Regions from separate parts of the Arsenophonus sp. aPb genome, predicted to be linked through region 1. Evidence: predicted binding sites of a transcription regulator. Region 1 holds the regulator's gene; each other region holds the start of a gene.
The links. Region 1 encodes CRP, which controls carbon source genes, mostly activating them, when cyclic AMP is high. Its sites were predicted from a motif close to ATGTGANNNNNNTCACAT; they were not measured.
Positions count from the first base shown of each region.

Region 2: a site for CRP is predicted at 6,166-6,183, ahead of adhE (bifunctional acetaldehyde-CoA/alcohol dehydrogenase). Genes of this name have one in related genera too.
Region 3: a site for CRP is predicted at 3,946-3,963, ahead of QE177_RS11680 (NupC/NupG family nucleoside CNT transporter). Genes of this name have one in related genera too.
Region 4: a site for CRP is predicted at 3,136-3,153, ahead of msrB (peptide-methionine (R)-S-oxide reductase MsrB). Genes of this name have one in related genera too.

Region 1 covers NZ_CP123499.1:3,036,298-3,044,088, forward strand. The annotation lists gene murQ (N-acetylmuramic acid 6-phosphate etherase) at 1-447, shown strand, start outside; gene murP (PTS N-acetylmuramic acid transporter subunit IIBC) at 469-1,932, shown strand; gene QE177_RS13720 (LysE family translocator) at 1,964-2,566, opposite strand; gene QE177_RS13725 (hydrolase) at 2,665-3,639, shown strand; gene QE177_RS13730 (YheU family protein) at 3,643-3,861, shown strand; gene QE177_RS13735 (phosphoribulokinase) at 3,961-4,842, shown strand; gene crp (cAMP-activated global transcriptional regulator CRP) at 5,393-6,025, shown strand; gene QE177_RS13745 (DUF488 family protein) at 6,275-6,631, opposite strand; gene QE177_RS13750 (aminodeoxychorismate synthase component II) at 6,880-7,455, opposite strand; gene QE177_RS13755 (hypothetical protein) at 7,666-7,791, opposite strand, start outside.
Region 2 covers NZ_CP123499.1:1,640,132-1,647,922, forward strand. The annotation lists gene QE177_RS07300 (YciC family protein) at 1-699, shown strand, start outside; gene QE177_RS07305 (septation protein A) at 1,039-1,575, shown strand; gene yciA (acyl-CoA thioester hydrolase YciA) at 1,645-2,085, shown strand; gene QE177_RS07315 (TonB family protein) at 2,144-2,848, opposite strand; gene cls (cardiolipin synthase) at 3,297-4,757, shown strand; gene QE177_RS07325 (YchE family NAAT transporter) at 5,255-5,899, opposite strand; gene adhE (bifunctional acetaldehyde-CoA/alcohol dehydrogenase) at 6,400-7,791, shown strand, end outside.
Region 3 covers NZ_CP123499.1:2,620,468-2,628,258, forward strand. The annotation lists gene deoD (purine-nucleoside phosphorylase) at 1-124, opposite strand, end outside; gene deoB (phosphopentomutase) at 190-1,413, opposite strand; gene deoC (deoxyribose-phosphate aldolase) at 1,650-2,429, opposite strand; gene QE177_RS11680 (NupC/NupG family nucleoside CNT transporter) at 2,502-3,788, opposite strand; partial or broken gene QE177_RS11685 (TatD family hydrolase) at 4,051-4,455, opposite strand; gene QE177_RS11690 (IS6 family transposase) at 4,535-5,218, shown strand; gene QE177_RS11695 (TatD family hydrolase) at 5,255-5,656, opposite strand; gene QE177_RS11700 (patatin-like phospholipase family protein) at 5,646-6,713, opposite strand; gene prfC (peptide chain release factor 3) at 6,909-7,791, opposite strand, start outside.
Region 4 covers NZ_CP123499.1:1,661,860-1,669,650, reverse strand. The annotation lists gene fadR (fatty acid metabolism transcriptional regulator FadR) at 28-750, shown strand; gene QE177_RS07415 (D-hexose-6-phosphate mutarotase) at 906-1,802, opposite strand; gene gapA (glyceraldehyde-3-phosphate dehydrogenase) at 1,925-2,920, opposite strand; gene msrB (peptide-methionine (R)-S-oxide reductase MsrB) at 3,270-3,683, shown strand; gene QE177_RS07400 (DUF1315 family protein) at 3,741-3,995, shown strand; gene pncA (bifunctional nicotinamidase/pyrazinamidase) at 4,031-4,693, opposite strand; gene ansA (asparaginase) at 4,704-5,726, opposite strand; gene sppA (signal peptide peptidase SppA) at 5,882-7,762, opposite strand.

The sequences.
Region 1 (7,791 bases):
AAAACGACAGGAGCAACCGTTGCCTGTATTAGTTGTAACCCCAACAGTGAAATGGTCAACATAGCAGATATTACAATAACACCGATTGTCGGACCAGAAGTGATTACGGGCTCTTCACGAATGAAAGCCGGTACAGCGCAAAAACTAGTCCTTAATATGATCACTACAGGTGCCATGATACGGATTGGAAAAGTATACGGTAACCTAATGGTAGATGTAGAAGCAACCAATGCTAAACTTATTGAACGTCAAAAACAGATTGTCATGGCTGCAACGGAGTGTGACCGAGCAACAGCAGAACATGCCCTTATTGAATGTAATAACCATTGTAAAACCGCTATCGTTATGATCCTTACCGGCTTTAATCCCCAACAAGCTAAACAAACACTAGCTGATAATCATGGTTTTATTCGTGCCGCCTTAAAACAGCATACTGGCCATCAATAATCGTTTTAAAGGAAAAGTACCATGGCAAAAATAACTAATGAAATGCTAAAAAAAATACTGGTAACTATTGGCGGCGCTAAAAATATTATTCAGTACGGCAACTGTATGACACGTTTACGTATAACGTTGCATGACATACAATTAGTTGATAAAAATCGCCTCAAACAAATCCCCGGTGTATTAGGAATTATTGAAAGTGATAAACAACTACAAATTGTATTAGGTCCAGGTAATGCGCAAACAGCTAATGATATGATGAAACAATTATTAGCAAACAGCTCAGAGACAGAAACAATATTACCCACTAGCAATGATTTGCAAAAAATTGCTGCCGACAACAAAAAACAATTAAAAACTAAACAAACTAGTGTCGTTCATAAATTTTTATCCACTTTTGCCACCATCTTTACCCCACTGATACCGGGTTTCATTGCTGTTGGTTTATTACTTGGCTTCGCAACATTGGCCAAACAATTATACTATCCAGCAGGTCTGCCAACTGAAGCAGCACAACAGACTTTTCTTGTTCACTTAATACTCTATATGTCTGTCTTTAGCAAAGGCCTTTATGCTTTTCTAGGGATCCTAATTGGTTACAATACGCAAAAAGTTTTCGGCGGTTCAGGTGTTAATGGCGCCATTATTGCGTCACTTTTTATTCTAGGCTACGATCCACACGCAACAACAGGCTTTTTCTCCAATATGAGTACCTTTTTCAATTACACCATTGATGCTCGGGGTAACATTATTGGTATTTTACTTGCTTGTATCTGTGGTGCCTGGGTTGAACAACAAATCAGGAAAATTATTCCTGCCAGCTTAGATATGATACTGACTTCAGCAATCACATTGCTTATTGTTGGCGCCATTACCTATACCATTATTATGCCAATTGGCAGTTATTTGTTTACTGGTATGTCCTGGTTATTTATACACTTAAATGGCAATCCATTTGGTACTGCTATATTAGCTGGTCTATTTTTGATCGCGGTTGTTTTTGGCGTTCATCAAGGTTTTATTCCGGTTTATTTCGCATTAATGGAGACACAAGGGTTCAATCCTCTTTTCCCAATCCTGGCTATGGCTGGTGGCGGTCAGATTGGTGCAGCATTTGCGCTCTATATCAAATCAGCTAAGGATTCTAGCTTACGTAATCAGATACGCGGGGCAATAATCCCAGGTATATTAGGTATTGCTGAGCCTTTAATCTATGGTGTGACTCTACCGCGCATTAAACCTTTTATAACCGCTTGTCTAGGGGGAGCCGCTGGTGGCTTTTTTATCGGATTAGTTGCCTGGTTAGGTAAACCAATTGGACTCAATTCAGTTTTCGGTCCGTCGGGATTAATAGCTATTCCATTGATGACATCTACAACCGGTATTTTTAACGGAATACTTATCTATATTGCTGGTTTACTAATTTCCTATTTATTTGGTTTTATTTTTACTTATTTGTTCGCTAGTAAAAATATTGATCTAAATTAATGCAAAAAAGGGGCTTCCCTTTTTTGCATCGCTATTGCAACCAAATAAAAGGGATACAAGCGAGAGTAAAAATACTCATTGTAATATTAAAAATAAACCAAGCATTACGCCCACGAAGCAAGGTGCCAATTAACGAACCAAAGCCAACCCAGACAAAACCACCGATTAAATTGACAATCAACATAACAAAACTTATGATCAAAATTGAGTTAACGTAGTTATCAGCCACACTATAACTACTAACCGCCCCGAGCCCCATCATCCATGCCTTGGGATTCAAGAATTGTAATAAGCTCCCTTGATACCATTTAATTGATTTGGCAACTTGAGACTCTGTATTAAGTTGCACATGGTGGGATGTAGCGAGTTTCCAAGCAAGCCATAATAAATAAAAACTTCCAACGAGTTTCATTATAATTTGTAGCACCGGCGAAACCAGTAAAAGAACAGCAAGGCCACCAGCAGAAATAAATAGAATACTTTGGATACCAAATATTACGCCGAACATTAAAGGTATTGAACGCCGTAAACCATACTGAGCACCTGATGACGTAAATAATAAATTATTTGGACCAGGAGTAATCGCCACAATAAATAAAAAAGTAAATAGCGCAAAAATCAGCCCATGACTCATTTAAGATCCTTTGATTAACTATGATTAATCTTTTTCATATTAAAAATAACAATATATTATCAGAATATATGTAAAATTAATTATTTAGATTTACAATTATGAGTAAAAATTTTCAACCGATAAATTGGGCTAAAAACCCTCATTTACAAACACTACTGCCCCGTATTGTGAGGAAAAAGCCGCAAATCAAACCACTATGGCAACGCCTCGAATTGCCTGATGGCGATTTTATTGATCTCGCTTGGAGTGAAGATCCCCAATATGCAAAGCATAAACCTCGACTGGTCATCTTTCACGGCTTAGAAGGCAGTTTTAGAAGCCCATATGCCCATGGCATGTTGGAAGCGACTAAAAGACGAGGCTGGCTTGGTGTAATTATGCATTTTCGTGGCTGTAGTGGGGAACCAAATCGGCAAAAACGTATTTATCATTCTGGTGAAATTACCGATGCCCGTTACTTCCTCGAGTGGCAGAAAACAATTTACGGTCAAGTGCCAATTGCTGCTGTTGGCTACTCCCTTGGTGGTAATATGTTAGCTTGCTATTTAGCAGAGACCGGACAATATGCTGATGTTAATGCCGGAGTCATTGTTTCCGCTCCTTTAATGTTAGAACCTTGTTCAATTCGTTTAGAAAAAGGGTTTTCACAATTTTATGAACGTTATTTACTAAATGGCTTAAAACGTAATGCAACACGCAAACTCATTCGCTACCCAGGTTCATTACCACTTAATTTGCTACAACTAAAAAAACTAAAACGGCTACGTGATTTTGATAATGTCGTCACGGCAAAAATACACGGTTTTAAAGATGCTGCAGATTATTATCATCAATGTAGTGCTCTGCCCCGGTTACCGAATATTCGTGTGCCAACACTGATTATTCATGCAAAAGATGATCCTTTTATGGCACCTGAAGTTGTACCGGATATCAACCAATTACCAACTAATATAGAGTATCAAATGACAGAACATGGTGGTCATGTTGGGTTTGTTAGTGGCACATTAAAACAGCCTAAAATGTGGCTTGAGCAACGCATACCTGATTGGTTAACCCCACATCTGGAGCCGTAATTTATGATTATTCCATGGCAACAGTTAACAGCGGATACTTTAAATAATTTGATTGAAAGCTTTGTTTTACGAGAAGGAACGGATTACGGTAAAGAAGAAAAAACACTGGATGAAAAAGTTGAGGACATTAAGCAGCAATTGCGATTAGGAAGTGTTGTGCTTGTCTGGTCTGAATTACATGAAACGATAAATATTTTGCCAAAAGCACAATTACATCCTTAAATAACTGTATACATCACTATCTAAAAAGAAATTTTTACGTCATTGTAATTAATGTGTTAAAACATCGTGTTATCTGAATGAGTAAGGGAAGCCACTTATATGTCAGTTAATCATCCGATCATTGCAGTAACAGGCTCCAGTGGTGCGGGCACCAGCACTACTAGCCTTGCATTTCAAAAAATCTTTACCCAATTAAAGCTTTCGGCAGCAACCATTGAAGGTGATAGCTTTCATCGTTATACTCGCCCTGAAATGGATGTTGCTATTCGTAAAGCTAAAGAACAGAGCCGTCACATTAGTTATTTTGGGCCCGAATCCAATGATTTTGGTCTGCTAGAACAAAGTTTAATCGAGTATGGCGAAAAAGGGACAGGAAAACGTCGACATTATCTACACACCTACGATGAAGCAGTTCCCTACAATCTTCAACCTGGAACTTTTACGCCATGGGAAACATTACCTAAAAATACCGATATATTATTTTATGAAGGGTTACATGGTGGTGTTGTAACATCAAAATACAATGTCGCTAAACATGTAGACTTATTAGTCGGCGTTGTGCCTATTGTTAATCTTGAATGGATCCAAAAGCTAATTCGTGATACATCAGAACGGGGTCATTCAAGAGAAGCCGTGATGGATTCCGTTATCCGCTCAATGGGAGATTACATTAAATACATCACCCCACAATTTTCTCGCACCCATATTAACTTTCAACGTGTTCCAACCGTTGATACCTCTAATCCCTTTTCCGCTAAAGCGATTCCTTCTCCCGATGAAAGTTTTATAGTAATCCGATTTAATGGTCTAACCCAGATCGATTTTCCCTATCTTTTATCCATGTTACATAATTCATTTATATCATCAATGAATACATTAGTTGTTCCAGGTGGAAAGCTAGGTTTAGCATTGGAGTTAATTATGACTCCATTAGTAAAAAAGCTCGTCACTAATAAAAAAATTATCCATAAAAGAAGCTAACAATACAGCATTATATTTTTACTTATATCAATTTTTTATTCTTACAACCATTTTAAGATTCAAACTATGCATAAAATTATCTTTTATGTATATCTAATAATAACGTTAATATTTCATTGTTAATTATTTTAATAAGTAATTATTTTACATTGTTAATATTTATTTTTGCTATAATTTGATAACTTATGAAATAATATATTATTATTCGAGTTTAATTTTTTAATTGTAATATTTACTTAGTGATACTTATTAATAAATACAATAAAACTAATCAACTTATTGCTAAAATATGAATTTTTTGGCTTATACAATATTGCTGAATCGAGACAGTAGAGACAGGATGCTTTTATTATGCTACAAAGCAAAAGCACATTTATAGTATGGTTAAGATCAATACCAAAAATTCCGAATCAATATACCCTATAGTTAATATTAACTTTCCCAAACTAAACAAGTTAGTATGCTATGTTAGAACTTTATAAGATAAGCCAGCCTTGTGAAGACTCGTATTTTGGTATTCAGGCTGCAATAACATTAGAGGATTACGCGAATGGTTTTCGGCAAACCACACACAGACCCTACTCTTGAATGGTTTTTGTCACACTGCCATATTCACAAATATCCATCCAAAAGCACTCTTATTCATCAGGGCGAAAAAGCAGAAACGCTTTATTATATTGTAAAAGGTTCTGTTGCTGTTTTGATTAAAGATGAAGAAGGAAAAGAGATGATCCTTTCCTATCTGAATCAAGGGGACTTTATTGGTGAACTTGGATTATTTGAGGAAGGGCAAGAACGAACAGCTTGGGTTAGAGCTAAAAGCGCCTGTGAAGTCGCTGAAATCTCTTATAAAAAATTCCGCCAATTAATACAGGTAAATCCAGATATCTTAATGCGGTTATCAGCGCAAATGGCTAAACGCTTACAAACAACTTCTGAAAAAGTCGGTAATTTAGCTTTTTTAGATGTCACAGGCCGCATTGCACAAACATTATTAAATTTAGCCAAACAACCTGATGCGATGACGCATCCAGATGGAATGCAAATTAAAATCACTCGTCAAGAGATAGGTCAAATAGTGGGATGCTCACGCGAAACAGTGGGACGTATTCTAAAAATGCTAGAAGATCAAAATCTGATTTCTGCTCACGGTAAAACCATTGTCGTTTACGGTACGCGTTAATATTTTATAAACCAGTACCTACGTTTATGTAGCGTATTGGTTTTATAAGCTTCTTTATTGTTATTTTTATTAATATATATATCAATTATGAATATATAATCCACAATAATAATAAAAAATAGAATAAAAACGATAGTAAACAGAATAAATTGGATAGCTGAGTGATGACATTGCTTTAATATGATATTTAAAATTAAAAATAACTGGACTATCTATTACAAAATTAACTAGATAGCTAAAATATAATAATCAAACCTTATTAAGTTTATTTTCCAAAAATGATTTTAATACTACGGCATTATTATGATCTTCATCTTTGCTGGAAAAAAGAAGCACCAAACAGTTTGATTTTGTTTTAAGCAATAAATGTTGCCAACTATCAGGATTATTTTCTAATTCTGCAAAATAAAGTCGCTTAAACTGCTCAAAATTTGCTGGATATTTATGAAACCATTTTCTTAAATCATTCGAGGGAGCAACATTTTTATTCCATTCATCATAGCGAATATCTTGCTTTCTGATGCCTCGAGGCCATATCCGATCAACTAATACCCGATAGCCATTATTACCAGTTTTGTCCGTAAAAACACGTTTACAGATGATCATCTTGGTACCATTTTTTGATAATAAAGAATTTAACAAAAATTTTTTTATTATCTTTAATAGTAGCCCTTTATCGATAGTAAATACAAAAAACATGTTTTAATAATATATAAACAGATACCTTACTATAAACTCCTTTTGCCATATGGAAATTTACAATTCAAGCAAAATAAAGCCTATTTTTATCCAACATTGATAGTTATAATAATCATTGAATACAAATAGCCTAACGTGAACTAATTTCTAATATATTAATACTTTAGAAAATTATTTAATAATTCATGTCCTTGCTCACTCAAGATACTTTCCGGATGAAATTGGACACCTTCAATAGGGAGGGTTTTATGCCGAATACCCATAATTTCATCAATATTTCCATCATGTAACGTCCAAGCAGTCACTTCAAAAGTCGCGGGTAATGTTCCAGCATCAATTACCAAAGAATGATAACGGGTTACCTGCAAGGGGCGATTTAATCCTTTAAAAATACCTTGCTGATTATGATGAATTGCTGAAACTTTACCATGCATCACTTCTCTCGCTTTAACAATAGAAGCACCAAAAGCCTGACCAATCGCTTGGTGACCAAGGCAAACACCCAAAATTGGGATCTTACCAGCAAAATAGGAAATTGTATTTAGTGAAACACCCGCCTCATTAGGTGTACATGGACCCGGTGAAATGACTAAATGTGTCGGCGCTAATGTTTCTATCTCCGAGATAGTTATTGCATCATTACGCTTAACCACAACCTCAATCCCTAATTCACATAGATATTGATAAAGGTTATAGGTAAACGAATCATAGTTATCAATTATCAAAAGCATAACTAGCTATCCAAATGATTTTTATAGTAATAATTCCTTAATTTTGATCTTTATTATTAAGGCAAATTGTACAGATTATAATACCATAACAAATAAAGCTGGGTATCATACCATAACCGCAGAAAAAAATAGCTCACAAAAATCAATCAAAATGTTTCACTTTAATAAATAAACATAATAATTATCAATTAGAATAATTGTAAATGATAACTATAAACTATTATAAACTTCGTTATAATATTGGCCATAAGGTTTTAAATTATTTGATGTTATTTCGTTATGTCGATAAATTTCACCAATATATTTAGTCGCTTCATCAAATTTGTTATCAATAAG
Region 2 (7,791 bases), 1.4 Mb from region 1:
CTGAGCGGCCTTTTTATCCTGTCATTCATTTCAGCTACCATCAGTCTAATACTCTATTATTTTCTGGTACCTATCGATGAAATGGTAACTATTGTCAAAACCCTAGGTGGTCAAAATGACTCAACTTCACTTTTAACCTGGGTAAGCCAACTATCCGATGAAGAAAAAGCGATAATGATGAGAGTTTCATTACTATCATTGACTGCAGTTTTTATCGGATTAATATTATTAATTTCTTCAGTAGTTACTTATTTGTCAGAACTCAGTACTGGCAATAGCATCAGTGCATTGCAGGCTTTTATACTTTCGTTACGTATATTACCTAGCATGTTAATTTTGCTAGTTATATGCACTATTATAATTTATTTTGGTTTTATGCTATTCATACTACCGGGGGTCATTTTAGCTATTGGTTTTTCCTTATCGCCCATCATTTTAATAACCAGTAAAAACATCATGCCACTACGCGCTATTAGTCAAAGTTGGAAAATAGCCTTTCGTCATTGGTGGTTAATTCTATCAATTCTATTACTTTGGTTAGCATTACAAATGTTACTTACTATGCTACTTGGACAATTTCGTTTTTTACCGGGTATGGTAAATAATATTATCTCTTTTACACTAAATAATTTACTTACCTCTTTTACTTTGATTTATTTTTTCCGTCTCTACATGTTAATCGGAAAAACAACAAATTAAGCAGATAAAAATACCACGGTTATTATTTACCGTTAGATACCGTGGTAAGGTTTTATTATCAACTTAAAAAATTAATCATCTATCGTCGAACTAATATTCTGGCTCAAATTTCATTTAATTCATAATAACAAGCTAATTGCTTCAATAGGTTAATTCGTGAATTTCATTGCTTAGAAGATAATTTTATTGATAAAAATTTACGCCTATTAACCGTGTAACATTTTATCAAATAAGGTAATATAATATAACCCAAATTGGCAATATGATATTTTATAATTTATTAATCAAGTAATTATAAAAATTTATATTTATTCGAAAAGGATCAGGACAAGCGCCCTTATGAGACAACTATTAGATTTTATTCCTCTCATTGTTTTCTTTATTGTATATAAAAAAGTAGATATTTTTTACGCATCTGGCGCATTGATGGTTGCAACCGCTTTATCTATGCTGGCTATCTATCTTATCTATAAAAAAATTGCGAAAAGTTCGTTAATTACTTTAGTAATCGTGATAATTTTTGGCGGGTTGACCTTGATTTTCCATAGTGATCTTTTTATTAAATGGAAAGTGACGGTTATTTACGCTATTTTTTCATTAGCACTATTAGTCAGTCAGTATTTTACCCAAAAACCATTAATTCAAAGGATGCTGGGTAAAGAGATCCATTTAGCTAATGAAATTTGGTGTAAATTAAATCTATCATGGGCCATCTTTTTTGCCATCTGTGCGTTAGTTAATATTTATGTTGCCTTTTGGCTCCCTCAGGACGTCTGGGTCAATTTTAAAGTTTTTGGTTTGACCGCGGTCACGCTAATATTTACAATACTTAGCATGGTGTATATATATAAACATCTTCCTAAAGAACAAAAGTAATCGATATGATAATAACGGATACCTATTTCCAGTAGGTATATTGTGGCAAATAACAGAAGTAAATTTTTCATGACACAACAACAATTACCACAAGGGGAATTAGTTCTCCGTACATTAGCAATGCCCGCCGATACAAATGCTAACGGCGATATATTCGGCGGGTGGCTAATGTCACAAATGGATATTGGCGGCGCTATTCTAGCAAAAGAAAACGCACTTGGTCGCGTTGTTACTGTCGCCGTCAATGGGATCACGTTCCAAAAACCAGTCTCGGTCGGCGATGTGATATGTTGTTATGCTCATTGCATTAAAACAGGTAACACTTCTATCACCATCAATATTGAAGTCTGGGTCAAGAAAGTTTCTAGTGAGCCAGTAGGCCAACGCTATCGAGCTACAGAAGCCATTTTCACTTATGTCGCCGTTAATGAGGATAACTCTCCCCGTTGCTTACCTGAAGATAAACGTCATTACCAATTATCTACCCCAGATAACTCAACTTTCTCTTGACCGATTTTAACAGGCCAATTTACCTTGGCCTTTGAGCAAGTTTTATAATTAAACCAATTTAAGAAAGATTAATTGAACCATCAATTTTAAAAAGGAATGTCTTTTTTAATCCCTTAGCCGGAATTTTTTCATAATACCAACGATTCATCGCGCGCTTAACTTCACGTTCGAACATACCTCTAGGTGATGAATCAACCACTTCTAGATTAACGACTCTGCCATTTTCATCAATATCATACAGAACATTTACGTAGCCTTCTTTACCGAGTTTACGAGCGCGATCAGGATAATCTGGATGTTGAATTCTCAATGCCTTAGGACCTTCTATGGCAAATGATGGTGAAGCCATTTGGCTAGACTGCTGATTGTTATTAACACCAACATTAACATCGCTTATATTAGCTTGTTGTTGATTTGACTGTTCGACAATGGTTTTTTTAATTTGATGTTCTACTAACTGCTTAGATTTAGAATTTTGTTTAACAATTAACTTTTTCTGTATGACCTTCTTTTTCACAGGTAATGCCAATTTGGGTTCAACATCAGACTCTATTTTAGGCTTTATAGCCCCTTCTGGTTTATTATCAGCGACATTCACCGACTGGCTAATCCTACCAGGTGCAGCCAAGGTGACCATAGCTACTGACATAGATTCAGCTGTCGAAGCCGATAACATAGGCTGCAATAAAAACCAAGATACCGCTAACGAAGCATGTAGAAATAATGATAAACCAATAAATGATGCCGAACGGATCCAACGCATGAGAAAATTCTTTCTTAAATTAAGCAAATTAAATAAGTTGTATTCTAAATGCAAATAGCAATCATATTCAATAAGGATAGTCTGCTAAGATTAAAAAAGTATCTAGTAGTCGATAAAATTAGGCAATGATCGAATTTTTAATTAACGATATCAACATAGAAAGCCATAAAAATTAACCAATCAATAATGTATTTACTCATTTAAAATAACCAGCATTAACATTGGTGGTATAAAATAATAATCGACTAGTTGATTTGACAAACTATTACCCATGCAAGCAGCGAAAAAAATATAAAAATAATTAAAATATTCATAAAATACATTAAATTACTTTCACGAAAGCTAAAAATCATACTTTTAATATTCATAACAAATTTTATTTTGCTATAGTGAATAACCAGATAATTAAGAGTATTCAACTAACTCTAAAATAGGAACATCTTTGCCTATGGCAACCGTCTACATATTATTGAACTGGGCTTTACTTTTTCTGTACTGGCTAATGATCGCCACGGTTACTATACGCATTTTATTAAAACGACGCCCGGTTACTTCGGCCCTGACCTGGCTATTGATTATTTATATTATTCCACTGGTTGGCGTTATTGCATATCTGGCTTTTGGTGAGTTACACCTTGGCAAACGACGAGTAATGAAAGCAAAGAGGATGTGGCCTTCAGTTGAAACCTGGCTTGAAAAACTCAAACAATCTAAACATATTTTTTGTAAAAGTAACAGCCGAGTGGCTGAACCTTTATTTGAACTCTGCGAAAAAAGACAAGGAATTGGCGGCGTTAAAGGTAATAAAATTCAACTTTTAACCAATTATCAAGACGCTTTGACTACTATTATACGCGATATTAACGCAGCCCATTATAATATCGAAATGGTATTTTATATTTGGCAAGACGGAGGATTAGTTGATGAAGTTACGCAAGCCCTGATTAATGCGGCAAAACGTGGTGTAAAATGCCGAATTATGATTGATTCTGCCGGTAGCTGGTCTTTTTTTCATAGCCATCAACCAAAAAAAATGCGACAAGCTGGAATAGAACTAATAGAATCATTAAAAGTAAATTTGTTCCGTTTTTTTCTTCGTCGAATGGATCTGCGTCAACATCGAAAAATAATCATTATTGATAATTATATTTCCTATGTTGGTAGTATGAATATGGTTGATCCTCGCTTTTTTAAGCAAAATGCCGGTGTGGGCCAATGGGTAGATATCGTCGTCCGGATGGAAGGACCTGTCTCAACAACACTTGGCATTGTTTATGCCTTTGATTGGGAAATGGAAACGGGTCAACGCATTCTTCCCCCCCCCCCCGATACCAATATTATGCCATTTGAACAATCAAGTGGTCATACAACCCAAGTGATTGCTTCAGGCCCCGGTTTTCCGGAAGAATTAATTCAGCAATCTTTAATAACCGCTATTTTTTCTGCACGTAAGCAGTTGATCCTAACTACCCCTTACTTTGTTCCCAGTGATGATCTAATTCATGCTATTTGTACTGCAGCGATGCGAGGCGTAGAAGTATTAATGGTCATCCCTAATCGAAATAATTCTTTTTTAGTTCGTTGGGCAAGCCGGGCATTCTATTCGGAATTATTAGAAGCCGGCGTTAAGATTTATCAATTCAACGATGGGCTTTTACACACTAAAAGCCTATCTATTGATGGTGAGTTAAGCCTAATCGGTTCAGTTAATTTAGACATGAGAAGCCTTTGGCTTAATTTTGAAATTACTGTTGTTATTGATGATAAGAGTTTTGGTAACGATTTAATATTAGTTCAATACGATTACATTGCTCGCTCTACGCCTTTGATTCAGAAGAATTGGAATAAACGCCCGTTATGGAACCGTGTTATCGAACGTATTTGCTATTTTTTTAGTCCGTTATTGTAATTTTTTATAAAAAGATAAGGTACAAAAAATTATTTTTGTTAAATTAAACTTAATACCAATAAATCAACCAATAACATTTTTTTCCATAATAGTCAGATAATGATATTCATATATACATCTTGGTTATAAAAATAAGGCTAATTTTTATAAATTATGGTGCACACAGTTAATTAGCTAATTAATTCATTGTGCAAATCGCCAGCATAACTTACATCTACAAGCGTTATAATCAAACTGATTACTAACAAAAAATGTTTCAATTTTAAATCATTAATCACCAAATTAGTCATAAACTAAAATGAATATCGCTATCTTAGCAAACGAGTGTTTTTTTAACCTATATAAATGAGATTTATCATGGATTAATAATTTATAAAATTTACAACTATTAGATAAATAAAATTTTTAATATTTGATTTTATAACAATATCAAATCAATATCCGAAAATTTTATAAATAAATCATAAATATCACTGAGTTATAATGTTATTGTTAGTTTAAAGCAATCCGGGAAAAACTGATTTAGTCCCTGTGATGATAAACTCAATTCCAAGTGACATTAATAGTAATCCCATAATACGAGTAACAACATTAATTCCCGTTTGTCCTAAATACTTAACTAGAATTGTTGCTGAGCGAAAAAGTAACCAACAGCACAAAGCAAAAAAGATACAAGTTAACGATAGACCAACTAAATTTTGCCATCCCAGCCAGCGAGAAGACCAGACAATACATGAACTGATTGCTCCAGGCCCAGCCATTAATGGAAGTGCTAAAGGAACAACACCAATGCTGTCACGAATAACGCTTTCTGATTTTTCTTGTTTATTCTGCTTATCTTCACCTATTCGACCACTAATCATAGACATAGCAATGGCCGCAATGACTATTCCGCCAGCAATACGAAAAGAATCAATAGAAATACCAAATAATTTTAAAAAAACCTCACCCACCAATAACGAAATACATAAAATAATTGCCACAGAAAAATTAGCTACTAAATTAGTTCGATTTCTTTCTGTCACAGATTGATAATTAGTCATACTAATAAATACAGGCAAAATTCCTATCGGATTAACTAACGCAAAAAGACCTAAAAAAAACTTAATATAATTAGGAAGATCCAGTAAAGTACCAACCACAATTGTGTCCCTCACTCAAAAATTAATGCTTAGCTAAAAATTAATTATTCATAACAAATAATGTTTAGCCTAGGCAGGAAAAACACTTTATCTTAGCGTAGCATACTTATCTAGCTAAAATTTAAAAACTCAATCCAATAACAAAATAAGTTTCTAAATTAGATGCTATACGAAATTTTGCTAACTTAACTTTTGCTATTTACTTATATTGCTAATTGAAATTATCCTTATATAAATTATTACTGAATTGATTCAGTATGCACTTTTTTTGATAAAGATCACTTTAGCGCTATTTATAAATGGTAAGCTATATATCTATTGAGTACTCATAAATATAATGAGCGTTTTTGTTTATTTTTATAATGGGAATTTTTTAAGTCAATTAGCTTACAAAAAAATTAATCAGCACTTATATAATATGTCACGTCATATTTAATTATATTGCTCCTAATTTAGGCTAATTGACTAAAAAAATTTAACATTTATTAGGAGTAACCATTATGTCTGTAACTAATGTTACTGAACTCAATGAACTTGTTGCGCGTGTCAAAAAAGCGCAACAAGAATTTGCTAATTTTACCCAGGCTCAAGTTGATAAAATTTTTCGTGCTGCTGCTCTTGCAGCTGCTGATTCTCGCATTCCTTTAGCAAAATTAGCAGTTGAAGAATCAGGTATGGGAATTATAGAGGATAAAGTGATTAAAAATCATTTTGCTTCAGAATATATTTACAATGCCTATAAAGATGAGAAAACTTGTGGCGTCCTGTCAGAAGATCTTACTTTTGGAACTATAACAATCGCTGAACCTATTGGCTTAATTTGTGGCATTGTTCCAACAACTAATCCTACTTCAACAGCCATTTTTAAATCTTTAATTAGTCTAAAAACGCGCAACGGTATTATTTTTTCTCCCCACCCTCGTGCTAAGAAAGCTACTAACAACGCCGCCAAAATTGTTTTACAAGCCGCTATTGCTGCAGGTGCACCAAAAGATATCATTGGCTGGATTGATGAACCCTCCGTCGAACTTTCAAATGCATTAATGCATCACCCCGATGTTAATCTTATCTTAGCAACCGGTGGCCCGGGCATGGTGAAAGCAGCTTATAGCTCAGGAAAACCTGCCATCGGCGTAGGTGCGGGTAATACACCTGTAGTTATTGACAGCTCTGCCGATATTAAACGTGCAGTTGCTTCAATTTTAATGTCAAAAACTTTTGATAATGGTGTTATTTGCGCCTCAGAGCAATCTGTTATCATTGTGGACGAAATTTACAATCAAGTACGCGAACGTTTTGTCACTCATGGCGGCTACTTATTAAAAGGTAAAGAGCTTAAAGCGGTACAAAACATTATTTTAAAAAATGGTAATTTAAATGCCGCTATTGTTGGTCAACCTGCGGTAAAAATTGCTGAACTAGCCGGCATAAAAGTACCCCTAAACACTAAAATTTTAATCGGGGAAGTAAAAGCCACAGATGAGAGTGAACCCTTTGCCCACGAAAAACTCTCGCCATTACTTGCCATGTACCATAGTAAAGATTTTGCTGATGCCGTTGGAAAGGCAGAAAAATTGGTTGAGATGGGAGGTATCGGTCATACTTCTTGTCTTTATACCGATCAGGACAATCAAACTGAACGAGTTAATTATTTCGGCGAAAAAATGAAAACCGCACGCATCTTAATTAATACTCCGGCATCTCAAGGTGGGATTGGTGATCTTTATAATTTTAAATTAGCTCCTTCATTAACATTAGGATGCGGCTCCTGGGGTGGAAATTCTATTTCTGAAAACGTGGGACCTAAGCACCTAATTAATACTAAAACGGTAGCGAAAAGAGCAGAAAATATGTTGTGGCATAAACTTCCTAATTCTATCTATTTTCGTCGT
Region 3 (7,791 bases), 420 kb from region 1:
CATTTACCTGGCGGCTGTCAGTCAAAAATTTTTCTGCAATATGTTTGGCACGTAATGGATCGCCAGGCATCAAAACAACATCAGCAAAATCGCCCATCTCAGCATTAATATGTGAGGTAGCCATAAATAAATTTCCTTTAATTTCTTATCGATAATATTGGGAATATGAACGGATATTTCCCATCATACTTAAAATAACGTTTTGCCATATGCCATTGGCGACAAACCAAAATATTGTGCAATGGTTTGACCAATATCAGCAAAGGTCTGTCGATGACCTAATGCACCAGGCTTTATTTTCGGACCATAAATTAAAATAGGAATATTTTCTCGCGTGTGATCAGTACCCGGCCAAGTTGGGTCACAACCATGATCAGCGGTAATAATCAAAACATCATTATTTTCAATTAATTCCAACATTTCAGGTAATCGGCGATCAAATAACTCAAGTCCCGCCGCATAACCTGCAACATCACGACGATGACCATATGAGGAATCGAAATCAACAAAATTAGTAAATACGATGGTATTGTCAGCCGCTTTTTTGATCTCCTCAAGGCTTGCAGCAAAGAGTGCTTCAATACCTGTCGCTTTTACTTGCTTAGTAATGCCTACATTGGCATAAATATCGGCAATTTTGCCAATTGAAATTACCTCACCAGCTTTTTCTTCCACCAGTTTTTTCAAGACCGTTGGTGCGGGTGGCTCAACGGAATAATCTCGTCGGTTACCTGTACGCTCAAAACAGCCCGCTTTATTGCCGATAAAAGGACGAGCAATCACCCGCCCGATATTATAAGCGCCATCATCTAGCGTCTTTCTCGCTAACTCACAAAGCTGGTAAAGGTTTTTAACGCCAAAAGTCTCTTCATGGCAGGCTATCTGAAACACTGAATCGGCTGAAGTATAGAAAATAGGTTTGCCTGTTTTCATGTGCTCTTCACCTAATTGATCCAAGATCACCGTACCAGAAGAGTGACAATTTCCCAGATAACCAGGCAGATTGGCCGCTGCAACTAGCTTATCCAATAATTGTTGTGGAAAACTATTTTTTTCCTGAGCAAAATATCCCCATTCAAATAAAACCGGTACTCCCGCAATCTCCCAATGACCTGATGGAGTATCTTTGCCAGAAGATAACTCACTTGCATAGCCATAAGCACCGATAATCTTAGCATCTTCATCCAGGCCGATTGGAAATGTTCCTGATGATCCCTCAGCGGCTTTTCCTAACCCTAAACGTGTTAAATTAGGCAAATAGAGTTTACCTTTACGACCCTTATCAGCCTTCCCTTGCGCACAAGCGGTCGCAATATGCCCTAACGTATTCGCACCAGCATCGCCAAATCTATCAGCGTCAGGTGTAGCGCCGATACCAAAAGAATCAAGAACCATAATGAATACACGTTTCATAACTACCCTTGGTTAGTTCAAATTCAATTAATTCATTATTAAATAAAAAATAACGCATTCCATAATCCGAATTCATAATAACTATTCACTAGCACTAATAAATACAAAATATTAATCGATGCTAGTATTTAAAAACTGCTTTATTAGCGATCATTTTCTTAGATTATAAAAATAGATACTTTCGTTTTTTTTGCCAGCCAATAATTACTGAAATACGGCATAAAAAGATCAATAAATTAATAGTCGCCAGCAAAATTATCTATTTGGCATCCTAATGTATTTAATAAACTAGCCAATAAGCTTGATGCACCAAAACGAAAATGACGAATATCCGTCCACTCCTTTCCCATGATGCGATCGGCTAATGCTAGATATTGAGCCGCGTCCTCTACTGTGCGAACGCCACCTGCCACCTTACAACCCACCTGGTTAGCAACCCCTATATCTCGAATAACCTTAAGCATAATTTCAACATTCTCTAAGGTAGCATTTATCGCTACCTTACCCGTTGAAGTCTTAACAAAATCAGCGCCAGCAGTAATAGCAATTTCTGTAGCTTGACGAATAAGAGCTGCCTGCTTTAATTCACCAGCTTCAATAATAACTTTCAGTAAAACACCGCTCGTTCGGCAAATTTCTTTACACGCTTTAACCAGTTCAAAACCAATTTGCTTATTACCGGCTATTAAAGCTCGATAAGGAAAAACAACATCAACTTCATCTGCTCCATGGGCAATAGCTGCTTGTGTTTCAGTCACTGCGATCGCGACATCCTGTCCGCCAAATGGAAAATTAGTTACTGTTGCAATTCGAATATTCGGGGTGTTTTGTTCAGTTAAAATCTTACGTGCCAATGGAATAAAGCGAGGATAAATACATATCGCAGCTGTATTTCCTCGGGCGGTTTTTGCTTGATGGCACAATATCTTCACTTTTTCATCAGTATCGTCATCATTTAGCAGCGTTAAATCCATCAAATTTAATGCGCGTTGCGCAGCAAGTTTTAATTCCATCATATAATTCTCTAAAACTAATGACATTGTTGCTTCAGTGTTTAAACAACCGTTTAATATATCAATCTTATTAGGTTACATTGCCGCTAACGATAAAAAGAAGCCAGCAATAGTGGCACTCATCAAATTAGATAATGAACCGGCTAATACTGCTTTCAAACCCAAGCGAGCAACATCTTTACGCCGATTTGGTGCAATTCCGCCTAAACCACCCAGTAATATGGCAACTGAAGCCAAATTAGCAAACCCACATAATGCAAAAGAGATTATTGCTTTAGTATGCTCAGAAAGTACTTGCTTACCTGCGGCAATCACCTCGCTATCAGGTTTTAAGTATTCGCCAAAGTTCATATAAGCAACAAATTCATTAACCACTAATTTTTGCCCGATAAATGAACCGGCAATCGTCGCTTCATGCCAGGGTATACCAATCAAATAGGCTATTGGCGCAAAGATCCAGCCTAAGATCAATTCTAATGATAAGCCTGGTATATAGATCCAACCACCAATCACCGCCAAAATGCCATTAAGCAAAGCTATCAATGCAACAAATGCCAGCAACATCGCACCGACATTTAAAGCAAGTTGCATACCGGAAGAGGCTCCGGCGGCGGCGGCATCAATAATGTTAACTGGCCGCTCTTCGCCAGTCGCCACAGTGACCATATTGACTGCATCATGGGTTTTCTCTGTTTCCGGTACCATTAATTTGGCAAATAACAATCCGCCAGGTGCTGCCATAAAAGATGCTGCGATTAGATATTCCATTGGCACCCCCATTTGCGCATAGCCGGCCAATACTGAGCCAGCAACAGAAGCTAATCCACCACACATAACAGCAAATAGTTCAGAGTTAGTCATTGTGGCAATATAGGGTCTGACAACTAATGGCGCCTCTGTATGGCCGACAAAAATATTAGCGGTTGCCGATAACGACTCGGTGCGTGAGGTACCTAATATCCATTGCAAAAGTCCACCTAATATTTTGATAAAGAACTGCATAATACCAAGATAATAAAGGACAGCGATTAATGAGGAGAAGAAAACAATGACCGGTAAAACCCGTAAGGCAAAAATAAAACCACTACCGCCAAACAGTTCAAACATTTTATTGGAGACCAAACCACCAAAGATAAAATCCATGCCAACTTGTCCATAACCAATCACATTAGAGACTGCATCAGATACAGTTTCCAAAGTACGGCGGCCAGCTGGAACATAGAGAACAAATGCTCCCATTGTCATTTGAATAATAAAAGCACCAAATACGGTGCGGAATTTAATTGCTCGACGGTTACTGGAAAAAATGATAGCGATAAAAATCAATACTACCATCCCTAGCAGGCTCATAATGAGTTGCATGAATAATATCCCTGTGTATTTTATTTCAAATGAAAAATTTCTATTGTTTAAAGAATAAACTGTCAGTTTAATGCGCAGACATTATAACGATTTCGCATTAATAACTTGCAGTCCGTATCACAAATAATCATAACGAAAAATCACGAAAAAATAAATTTTGCGACACATATCACTTACGAAAAGCGATATTGCAAGCAAAAATTATCTAAATAGACACATAATTATAATTAAATAATTTATTGGTATGATTAATTAATTCATATTATGTCTGCCTTTTTTTGATATTAAATAGTTGCAAACTATTATTATAAAGTTGCCTTGCAATTTCCTCTGTTGACTCTTGCCGAAGGTTACATAATGCTTCAAAAACCAAATGTATTCTTTCCGGACGATTAATCTGCCCCTGAAATCCGGCTAATGGCATATCAGGCGCATCAGTTTCAAGTACTAATGACCTTAGCGGCAATTGCGCAACTACCGCCCTGGTTTTCTTAGCTCTCTCATAGGTGATTACACCACCAATACCGATAAAATAGCCTAACCGGATAAAAGCATTTGCTTGCGATAAACTGCCCGAAAATCCATGAATAACTCCCTTTTTCGGCACATCAAATCGTCTTAATAAAGCAGCTAAGTGATCATGACTTTTGCGCGAATGAAGAATAACGGTTCTGTCGCATTAAAAGAGTCTGTTTGATAAGATCGATTTGTAAACCTTGTACTACAAGCAGATATAATTGACTCTTATGAATATTGTTAAACAAAGCTTTAAACGTCTCCACTATCCCGTCGATGTCATTTTAGTTTGTCTACGTTGGTACCTGGCGTATTCCTTAAGCTTGCGTAACCTTGAGGAGATGATGCAGGAAAGAGGTATTTTTGTTGATCACTCCACCATTCACCGCTGGATTTTACGACTGACGCCAAAACTAGCAAGTGTTGCCAGAAAGAAACGAAAAATCTATGGTGGCACCTGGTATCTGGATGAAACCTATATCAGGATAAAAGGGAAATGGCATTATCTTTATCGCGCCGTAGAGGCTAGTGGTGAAACGATAGATTTTATTCTTAGTCAAAAGCGAAATAAAAAATCTGCATTACGCTTTTTAAAGAAAGCTATCCATCAAAATACCTATCCTATGGAAGTGAATATTGATAAAAGTGGTGCTAATCGGGCTGCATTAATGTCACTTAATCAACGTGAGCTGGGGATAAAAATAAGACAGTGCCGTTATAAAAATAACATGGTAGAGCAAGATCACCGTTTCATTAAAAAACGCTATCGAGCGATGCTTGGTTTTAAGACGTACCGAACGGCAAAAGTTTTACTGGAAGGAATAGAAATATTGCATATGCTCCATAAACAACAAATTCCTATCAATGGCCTAATTCTCTGTCCAGTCGATGCTTTTTACACTTTAGTCGCCTAACAATTCTTCTAACTACCACAAATTAAACTTCCAACATTAATGCGACAGAACCAGAATAACCGGTAACTCATATTGTTTAGCTAGCTTTAATTGCTGGATCAACAATGCTTGTTGTTGCTTAACCTCGGCATTCGTAACAAAATAATCTAAGCCTATTTCACCAATAGCAACACATTTATTGCTGTTTTGCTGCAATAATGCCACTAATTCAGTAAAATGATCCGGTAAATAATTTGCAATATACAAAGGATGAAAACCTAATGCGGCATATAAATGCGGATGTTGTTGTGCCAGTGAATATACTCGCTCTAAATTCTCAATACCCACTGACGGGATAATGATATCGGTCACGCCAACTTTTGCAGCACGCAAAAAGCTATCTTCAATATCATGGATAAAAGGAGGAAAATCAAAATGACAATGGGTGTCAACGAACATCAATGACTAATCCTTCATCACCTGATTTAGGTTCTTCATCTTGTTGATTCGAAATCACATCAGCTGATAAAGATGCTGAATTAACCACTTGATTATTTTCAAGTGAATATGGGTAAGATACTAAATCATTAGCAGAAAAATAGTCACTTAAACTAGTTAAAAAATAGTGGCCACATTGACGTCCAATATGATAATCACTATTTAAATTTGCAGCACGGCTACCTAATGCACAACTCATTAAAGGTTTCGGTGGATAAATTTCAAAAATTTGGATACCTGGCGGTGGCGCAGCAATAAATTTCTGGGTCTGTTGATAGCTTTTAATATGTACTTTGATCATCTTGGCCATCCGCCGTATATTGCGGTGTTCCAACCAGCGAGTCATCCTTTTTAACCATTCGGATGTATAATAAATTCCCGAAGGAACTGTTCTAATCACTACAATTGTTTTTGCGCCACGGCGATAAGCTTCCTCAACAGGAATTGAAGCAGTTATACCGCCATCATGATAAAGCTGGCCATTAAATACCGCCCCCTGGCGATAAAATCCGGGAATAGCACTAGACGCCCGAATAATATCTAACCAGCTATCTTGCGTGGGTTGAAAATAAACCGGACTAAAATCTTCATAGCGACATGCACTAATTAAAAATTGACGTCCGCTATTTAAGCAAGACAATCCTTTTGAGAAATCAAGAGGTAATTCACGGGAAGTAATATCAATTAGCCAATCTAAATCAATCATATGGCCACCACGAATAAAACGTAATGGACTAAAAAACTGAGATTTAGTGGTATAATCAGTAATCACTTTACGGGCATAACCGCGTTGTTGACAAAGATAGGCCGATAAATTTTGCGCGCCGGCCGATGTCCCTACCATAATATCAAATGGATTGAAGCCAACACGGAGAAATTCATCCAATACACCTGCGGTAAAAATACCGCGCTGCCCACCCCCCTCACAGACTAATGCTATTTTGCCAAGTGCAGATGCATTATCATCGAAGGTTAAAGGCTCAATATTCCCCAATGTGATTGGTATATATCTTCCCATATTGCTTTCCCCCTAAAACTGATAGTAGACCCTTAAAATGCAATCTGCTATTCAATATCTACTATTGTGTTTAATACTGATATTTTTATCGCCTTAAAAGTTTGGGAGAAATCAATAAATACAACAACTAAAAAAGTCATACCCCCCACTAATAACAAGTGAGGGTAATATAATAAAAAATCAATATGCAATTAATTAATGCTCACGGGTTTTACAGAACCGAATTTCAGGATATCGCTCGCTGGTTAAATTAAGATTTACCATCGTTGGGGCAATATAACTGAGGTTGTCACCACCATCTAAAGCTAGATTCTGTTCATTTTTCCGTTTGAATTCTTCTAATTTTTTCACATCATCACATTCGATCCAGCGTGCGGTTGACACATTTACCGGCTCATAAATAGCTTCAACGTTGTATTCACTCTTCAAACGTGCCACCACTACATCAAACTGAAGCACTCCTACGGCACCAACAATAAGATCATTATTGGCTAAAGGGCGAAATACCTGGACAGCACCCTCTTCGGATAACTGAACTAATCCTTTAAGTAACTGTTTTTGTTTTAACGGATCGCGTAAACGAATCCGTTTGAAGAGTTCGGGCGCAAAATTGGGAATACCGGTAAATTTTAACGCTTCTCCCTGGGTAAAGGTATCACCGATCTGAATAGTGCCATGATTGTGCAGGCCGATAATATCACCTGGAAACGCTTCTTCAACATGGGAGCGGTCGCCCGCCATAAAAGTGAGCGCATCTGAAATAACTACCTCTTTTTTATTTCGTACCTGATAAAGTTTCATACCTTTTTGATAGCTACCAGACACAATGCGTAAAAAAGCCACCCGATCACGATGTTTTGGATCCATGTTAGCTTGTATTTTAAATACAAAACCCGAAAATTTCTCTTCTTGGGCATTAACAATACGACTATCAGCCTGGCGCGGCATCGGTGTTGGAGCCCAATTGACCAAACCATCTAACATATGGTCAACACCAAAATTACCCAAAGCGGTACCAAAAAAGACCGGTGTTAACTTGCCTTGCAAAAAAGCGTCTAAATTAAATTCATGAGAAGCA
Region 4 (7,791 bases), 1.4 Mb from region 1:
AAAAATTTGTTTTAGGTAGAGAAAAATATGATTATTAGAGCGCAAAGTCCGGCTAATTTTGCAGAAGAGTATATTGTTGAAAGTATTTGGAATAAACATTTTCCCCCAGGTTCAATTTTACCTGCAGAACGTGAGCTGTCTGAGCTAATTGGTGTTACGAGAACAACTTTACGAGAAGTTTTACAGCGGCTTGCAAGAGATGGTTGGTTAACTATTCAGCATGGAAAACCGACTAAAGTAAATAATTTTTGGGAAACTTCAGGACTTAATATTTTAGAGACAGTGGCTCGGTTAGATCACAGTGGGGCACCAAAATTAATTGAGGATTTATTATCTGTTAGAACCAATATTTCCGCTATTTTTATTCGAACAGCCTTTCGTAAAAATAAACAAAAATCATTAGAGATATTATCAATAAGAGAGAATATAGAAGATTGTTCCGAAGCATTTAGTAAAGTTGATTATAATATTTTTCGTGGCCTGGCATTTGTTTCTGGTAATCCTATATATGGCTTGATCCTAAATGGGTTAAAAGGATTATATACCCGCGTTGGTCGCTATTTTTTTTCTGATCCTAAAGCGCGTCAACTTGCTTACGATTTTTACCATGATTTAGCTAAAATCTGTGAACAAGAAAAGTGTGAGCAGGTGTTAGATCGGGTTCGTAGTTATGGTAAAGAGAGTGGTAATATTTGGCGTGAAATGAAAGATAAAGACAATATGATAAATAATTTGTCTGAATCACGTTAACCCCGCGTTGCTTGCAAATGTCTAGATGTGCTATGAGACTATTTTTTTATTCCCTCATCAAAAGTGAGGGCGTTGTTTAAGAGAACGGTTATTAGTGTAAAATGCGTATAAACTATATCAATCTTTATTATTATTTTTAGCTAAAAATAGCGAAGCTATCGCATTACGTCTTGCATTTTAATACTACGCACACCTAAAATTAATGACATCCGGGCAGGATTTTCACCTGCTGGTTGCATTGGTTGGCTAATATGAGCGGTTTCCAGACATAGCATTTTTTTGTACCCATCGCGGGTCATATCTTTTATTGTACTGGAGAGTTCAGCGCCAGGATTCCAACAGACTATGTCACTATGGTGGTAATGATGTATTTCTAAAATACGTTGCCAATTTTTGTCATATACTAAATTGCAATCATCGGATTCGGTATAAATACGATCAGTCCGTGCGGTTATATAAGTTTTTGTCTCTTCAGTGTAAACGTCTCGATCAGCCACTTTATCAAAATAATGTTTGCCTAATCCTTCAACGTATATCTTATTTATGTCACTGACTTGTAAATAAGTATGTAATGCACCAGTGGCAGGTTCAGTACCAAAATATTCAAATTCAATTTCACTGGTGGCAGCGAGTTTTAAGCGCATTATTAAGGTGAATTCATGTGGCCATATCTTTTTTGTCTTTTCATTATCAGCAAGGGTTAGCGTGAGGATCACACAATCGTTATGCTCACTATGTGCTGTCAGTTGCCATTCTTGTAAACGGGCAAAACCATGACTGGGTTGCGCGGCCAGACCAAACCATGGCCAACAGATAGGAATTCCACCGCGAATAGCGGTATTTTTTTTGAATAAACTATTTTTACTTAACCACAAACACTCTTTTTCCCCATCGGGCTGCCAGCTAAGTAATTGTGCTCCCTGAAGGCTGACTGCGGCATTCACTTTAGGATGAGAAACAATAATGACCGGCAATTCATCGAGCTGGCAAAGCGTGATATAGGATGAAATTTTTTCTCTTACCGGTAAGCTAAACAGTGTCGTGTCATTCATAATTTCGACCTTTTTATCTTTTTTATGATTGCCAATTAGTCAGTTTAAAAATACCGTTGGATTATATGCTAGAATGAAAAAAGCCGCCATTGATGGCGGCTTGAAGTGAGTAATTAGGCTATTTATTTAGCAATATGCGCAATTAAATCTAAAACTTTATTCGAATAACCAGTTTCATTATCGTACCAGGCGACTAATTTTACAAAACTATCGTTTAAGGCAATACCTGCTTTGGCATCAAAAATGGATGTTAATTTGTCGCCATTAAAGTCAGTGGAAACAACGTCATCTTCTGTGTAACCAAGAATGCCTTTTAATTCACCATTTGCAGCATGTTGGATCGCTTGGCAGATTTCTTTATAAGTGGCAGGTTTATTTAAACGAACAGTTAGATCGACAACTGAAACATTCGGTGTCGGAACACGGAACGCCATACCGGTTAATTTACCATTGAGCTCAGGAATGACCTTACCAACAGCTTTAGCCGCACCGGTTGATGAAGGAATGATATTTTGTGAAGCACCACGACCACCACGCCAATCCTTAGCTGAAGGTCCGTCAACAGTTTTTTGAGTTGCAGTTGTTGCATGAACGGTGGTCATCAGGCCTTCAATGATACCAAATTTGTCATTGATAATTTTCGCTAACGGAGCTAAGCAGTTAGTGGTACAAGAGGCATTAGAAACAATATCTTGACCACTATAGGTGTTATGATTAACACCCATAACAAACATCGGGGTCTCATCTTTAGAGGGGCCGGTTAAAACGACTTTTTTAGCTCCCGCCGTAATATGTTTGCGTGCTGTTTCATCAGTTAAGAAAATACCTGTTGCTTCAGCAACTACATCAACACCAACTTCATTCCATTTCAAGTTAGCAGGATCTTTTTCTGCCGTGCAGCGAATAGTTTTACCATTAACCACTAGGTGACCATCTTTAACTTCGATAGTACCGTTGAAACGACCATGAGTTGAGTCATATTTCAGCATATAGGCCATATAATTGGCATCTAATAAATCATTGATTGCCACGATTTCGATATCTTTACGCTCTTGGGCAGCACGAAAAACAATACGGCCAATACGACCGAAACCATTAATACCTACTTTGATAGTCATAGTATTTCCACCAGCTATATTTTAATTTAAAAGAATTCAATATTGTTTCTAACGTTACCAAAACCTTGCCATCCGTCAAGCGGAATCGTGTCAATTACCATAAAAAATGACATATAGAGCACCTTTTGTATGTTTAGCAAACAAGCTTAAGGTGAATGTTTTGATTCACTATTATCGGTCTGGAGAGGGAGATTTAAAGTGAATATTAATAATATATGTGAATTATATCACAAATCAGATCAGAAAGAGCCTTTTTGCTAGGATAAAAATAATTGAGATGGTTTAGAGTTACCTTTTTCTCACCAGATAAATATAATTATGTTTACTAGAAAATAAGGAAAGCTTTCTTATGACAGAAAAAGAACATAAACCCATTAAGTCGAATAAACTTAATGAAATGCAACATCATGTCACTCAAGAAGCCGGAACCGAGCCGCCTTTTTCAGGTAAGTTATTACATAATCAACGAGAAGGTATTTATTACTGTCTATGTTGCCAGGCGCCGCTTTTTTTATCGCAAACAAAATTTGATACGGGTTGTGGCTGGCCAAGCTTTTACCAACCGATAGATGATCAAGCCGTCACTTATATTGATGATTTTTCTCATGGTATGCAACGGATCGAAGTACGTTGTGGTCACTGTAATGCGCATTTAGGCCATGTTTTTGCCGATGGTCCACAACCGACTGGGCAACGTTATTGCATTAATTCAGTCGCATTAAGTTTTACTGATCAACAATCTGGTGAGGTAACTGAGGGTTAAATAAGACTTATTGGATGTAATTAATGATAAATCCAAAACAAAAAGAAGGAATGAAATATGGAGCTTAATGAACTGGTTGATTTAATGACAGTTGAGATTTATCAACGATTGCTAACCGCCGTTGAGTTGGGTAAATGGCCAGATGGTGTTGCGTTAACCCCAAAGCAAAAAGAAAATAGTCTGCAGGCTGTTATGCTTTGGCAGGCTAGGCATAATCATAATGCGCAGCATATGACGGTAGGTACGGATGGGAAAATTATTTTGAAAACAAAAAATGAATTAAAGAAATTATTTGATAGTAAACAACACTAACCAAAATTTACTAAATATTAACATATTAATCACTTTTAGCGAAAATCATTAGCACGGTTAAAAGATTGAACGGGCAAATTAGAAGATGTTATTAGTTTGGCACCCGCTAATGCCATTTCTTGTAATGCGTTATGGCTGTCTTCTGGATGGAGGTTAACGCCCCGACAACCATCTTGGATAACCGTTACTTGATAACCTAATTGTAATGCATCAAGGACGGTGAATTTTACGCAGTAATCTGTTGCTAAGCCCATAATATATAAATGTTTAATTTGATTTTTTGTTAGCCAAAAATTTAACTGAGTTGCATGCTGATGGTCATTGTCAAAAAAAGCACTATAACTATCAATTGTGGCATTAACTCCTTTTTGAAAAATAGCTTGGATTGCTGACTGATTAAGTGCTGGATGCAATCGCGCCCCTTTCTGATGTTGCACACAATGAACTGGCCACCAAATTTGGCGTAAACCATTAAGTTTACCCTCTGTGCCTACTTTAGTTCCTGAGTTGACGGCAAAACTCAAATGATTAGCAGGATGCCAGTCCTGGCTGGCGATAATAACAATATCTTGTTGCTGGCAGTAGGTAATAACTTCATTAGCTGTATTAATAACACTTTCACTATCTAATATTGCTAGGGCGCCCCCATTACAAAAGTCATTTTGCAGATCGACCAGTAATAATGCGCTATGAGTCATCATGTTATCCTTAATAATTGTCGCTATAACTTAGTTCACCGCGCAAATTTTTTTGCATCAGTGTACGAATATCATCTACTGATAAAGATTGACTGAGTAAATAATGAAGTTTGGTAAGTGTTGCCTCAAAAGTCATATCATAACCGCTAATAACACCAACTTTAGCTAATGCGTGCCCGGTTGCATACCCATTCATGTTAACTCGCCCAGATAGGCATTGTGTCAGATTGACGACGATAATATCTTGTTGACAAGCTTTTTCAAGGCATTTTAACAACGCTGTTTGTGAAGGCGCATTACCAACCCCGTAAGAACGAAGAATAAGAGCTTTGGTTGGTTGCAGTAAGATATTTTCAATGCTTTGTACTGAAATCCCAGGATAAATGGTAACAACACCAATGGCTTGAGGGGTAATTTTATGGCTGCTGAAATTACCGTCGTTTTTTAGCAATGGACAGCTTTGTAAACAACGGATATGAATACCTGCATCAATCAACGGTGGACAATTAGGTGAAGTAAAGGCATCAAAACCATCCGCATGTGATTTAACGGTACGGTTCCCCCTAAATAATTTGTTATTAAAAAACAGTGTTACTTCATTGATAGGGTAATTTGCCGCCAAGTACAAGGCATTAAGAAGATTGGTTTGGCCATCGGATCTTAACGCTTCCAGCGGTATTTGTGACCCTGTCACGATAATTGGTTTGCTTAGGTTGTCAAACATAAATGAGAGTGCAGAGGCGGTAAATGCCATGGTATCGGTACCATGTAGAATAACAAAACCATCATAGTTCTCATAATTATCCCTAATATCATCAGCAATGCATTGCCAATCTAGTGGCGTCATATTAGCGGAATCGATTAAAGGATTATGTTCCCGGATAGTGAAATGAGGCATTTCAGCCCGATGAAACTCTGGCATGTTAGTTAGTTGTTTTTGCAGGTGCCCGGAAGCTGGCACATATCCATGTATGGAATACTGCATGCCAATGGTGCCGCCTGTGTAAACAACATAGATGGATTTTTTTCCCATTCTCGGTACCCAAGGATATGAATAAGTGAAAATAAATAAATTTAAAGAATTATAAAGTAGTTAATTAATAAAATCTGTGGCATGTTAAATATTAATATAAAAATAAAGCGCCCATATGCTGGGCGCTAGAGTTGTAACAATGTAATACCTGTTTATTAATAAATCTCACCACAATTTAAACAAAATGCGTAGCGATTTTGTGGATCATTCATATGGCGGTAAAATTTGATTTGTTGCTGAAGGTTATTAGCCGTTTTTTGCGGAAGTAACAATTGTAGTGTATTGGGCATCATTGCCTCAGCGTTTGAAGTTAATTCAAATATTAATTGATCAATCAAAGAACGTTCAGGCTGCATCCAGTCAAGTGAAGGGGCGGTAATTTTAGCTAATTCAGCCGCTTTATTTACGGCATCGTCAAAATCACCCAGTTTATCAATCAGGCCATTTTGTAGCGCGTCTGAACCTACCCATACTCTACCTTGAGCAATTTTGTCTATCTCTGCTGGTGTCTTATGACGCGCCTGGGCAACATATTTTAGAAAGGTATGATAGCCATTTTCAATAATGATTTGCATCATGTCAGAAAATTGTTTATTAATCCCTTTAGTCGCTGAGATATCCGCTAATGGCGTGGTGGAGACACCATCAGTATAAACACCAATTGTATCTAAGCTCTTTTCAAAGGTATTTATCACACCAAAAATACCAATTGAGCCGGTCAAGGTTGTTGGACTGGCAAAAATATAGTTGGCTGGTGTTGAAATCCAATAGCCACCTGAGGCTGCCATTCCTCCCATCGAGACCACGATAGGTTTATTAGCGTCACGGGCAGCAACCAGTTCATTACGTATCGCTTCTGAAGCGGTTACACTGCCACCAGGACTATTCACACGTAAAACAATCGCTTTGATATCTGGATTAAGTCTTGCCTTACGTATTTGTGCCACGGTTGTTTCGCTGCCCACCATGCCAGGCTCTTGCGGCCCATCAATAATAGCGCCTTGGGCAATTATCACAGCAATATTTCCAGGTTGATCATCAGATTGTTTTTGTTGCATTAGTTGACTTTTCTGTGGTTGTTCATTGGCATAATCATAGATACTAATGTAATTAAAATGTTGCTCTTTATCATTCCAACCAAATTTTTTGCTTAATTCTTTCTCCATAACTGCGCTGGTAAAAATATGATCAATGAGTTTTTGTTTAACGGCATATTGCGCACTGTCACCATTGACGCTTTTCATTTCTTCAATCAATTTATCGGCACCTGGGAAAATATTTTCTGCTGTCGTTTGTCGGTTTTGCGCAACTGTTGATAGATAATGTTGCCATAGTGAACCGATCCAGACTTTATCTGCTTCACGTGCTTCAGGTGACATATTATCGCGAATAAATGGCTCTACCGCTGATTTATAGGTACCAATACGGAAAATATGACTATTAACTTTTAGGTTATCTAGTAGCGTTTTATAATAGAGTTTATTGGTTGAAAAACCGTAAATTCCGACATTACCTTGTTGTGACATATAGATATTATTGGCAAAACTGGCTAAATAATATTGCGATTGATTATAGCCATTACCCACCGCATAAATGGGTTTTCCCGCCTGTTTAAACTCTGTCAATGCCTTACCAATATATTGTAAGGATGGCTGATCAGATCCAATCAGATTATCCAGTTGTAAAACGATACCGGTAATTTTGTCATCATAGGTTGCCCGGCGAATAATATTTACAATATCAAATAAGGAGTTTTCTTGCATGCGGTTGCTTGATGAGCCTAATAATTCGCGGCTCATTTTGCCAAGGGGGTTAGGGATAGAGACTTGATCTACAATCACTCCTTGTAGGTCAATAAGTAGCGCTCCATGATATTGGCTAGTCGATTTTTTTTCACTTTTATAGGCAAAATAGCTGCTTGCTGCAATAAAAATCAAAAAAAGACAGATAAAACTGGTGATAAATCGTCTGATAAAATTAAGTAATCGCCAACTAAATTTAAAAAAGGCTGCGATTAAATTCCATGGGCTTCGCATGTGATCTCCAATTATATGATTAACATATT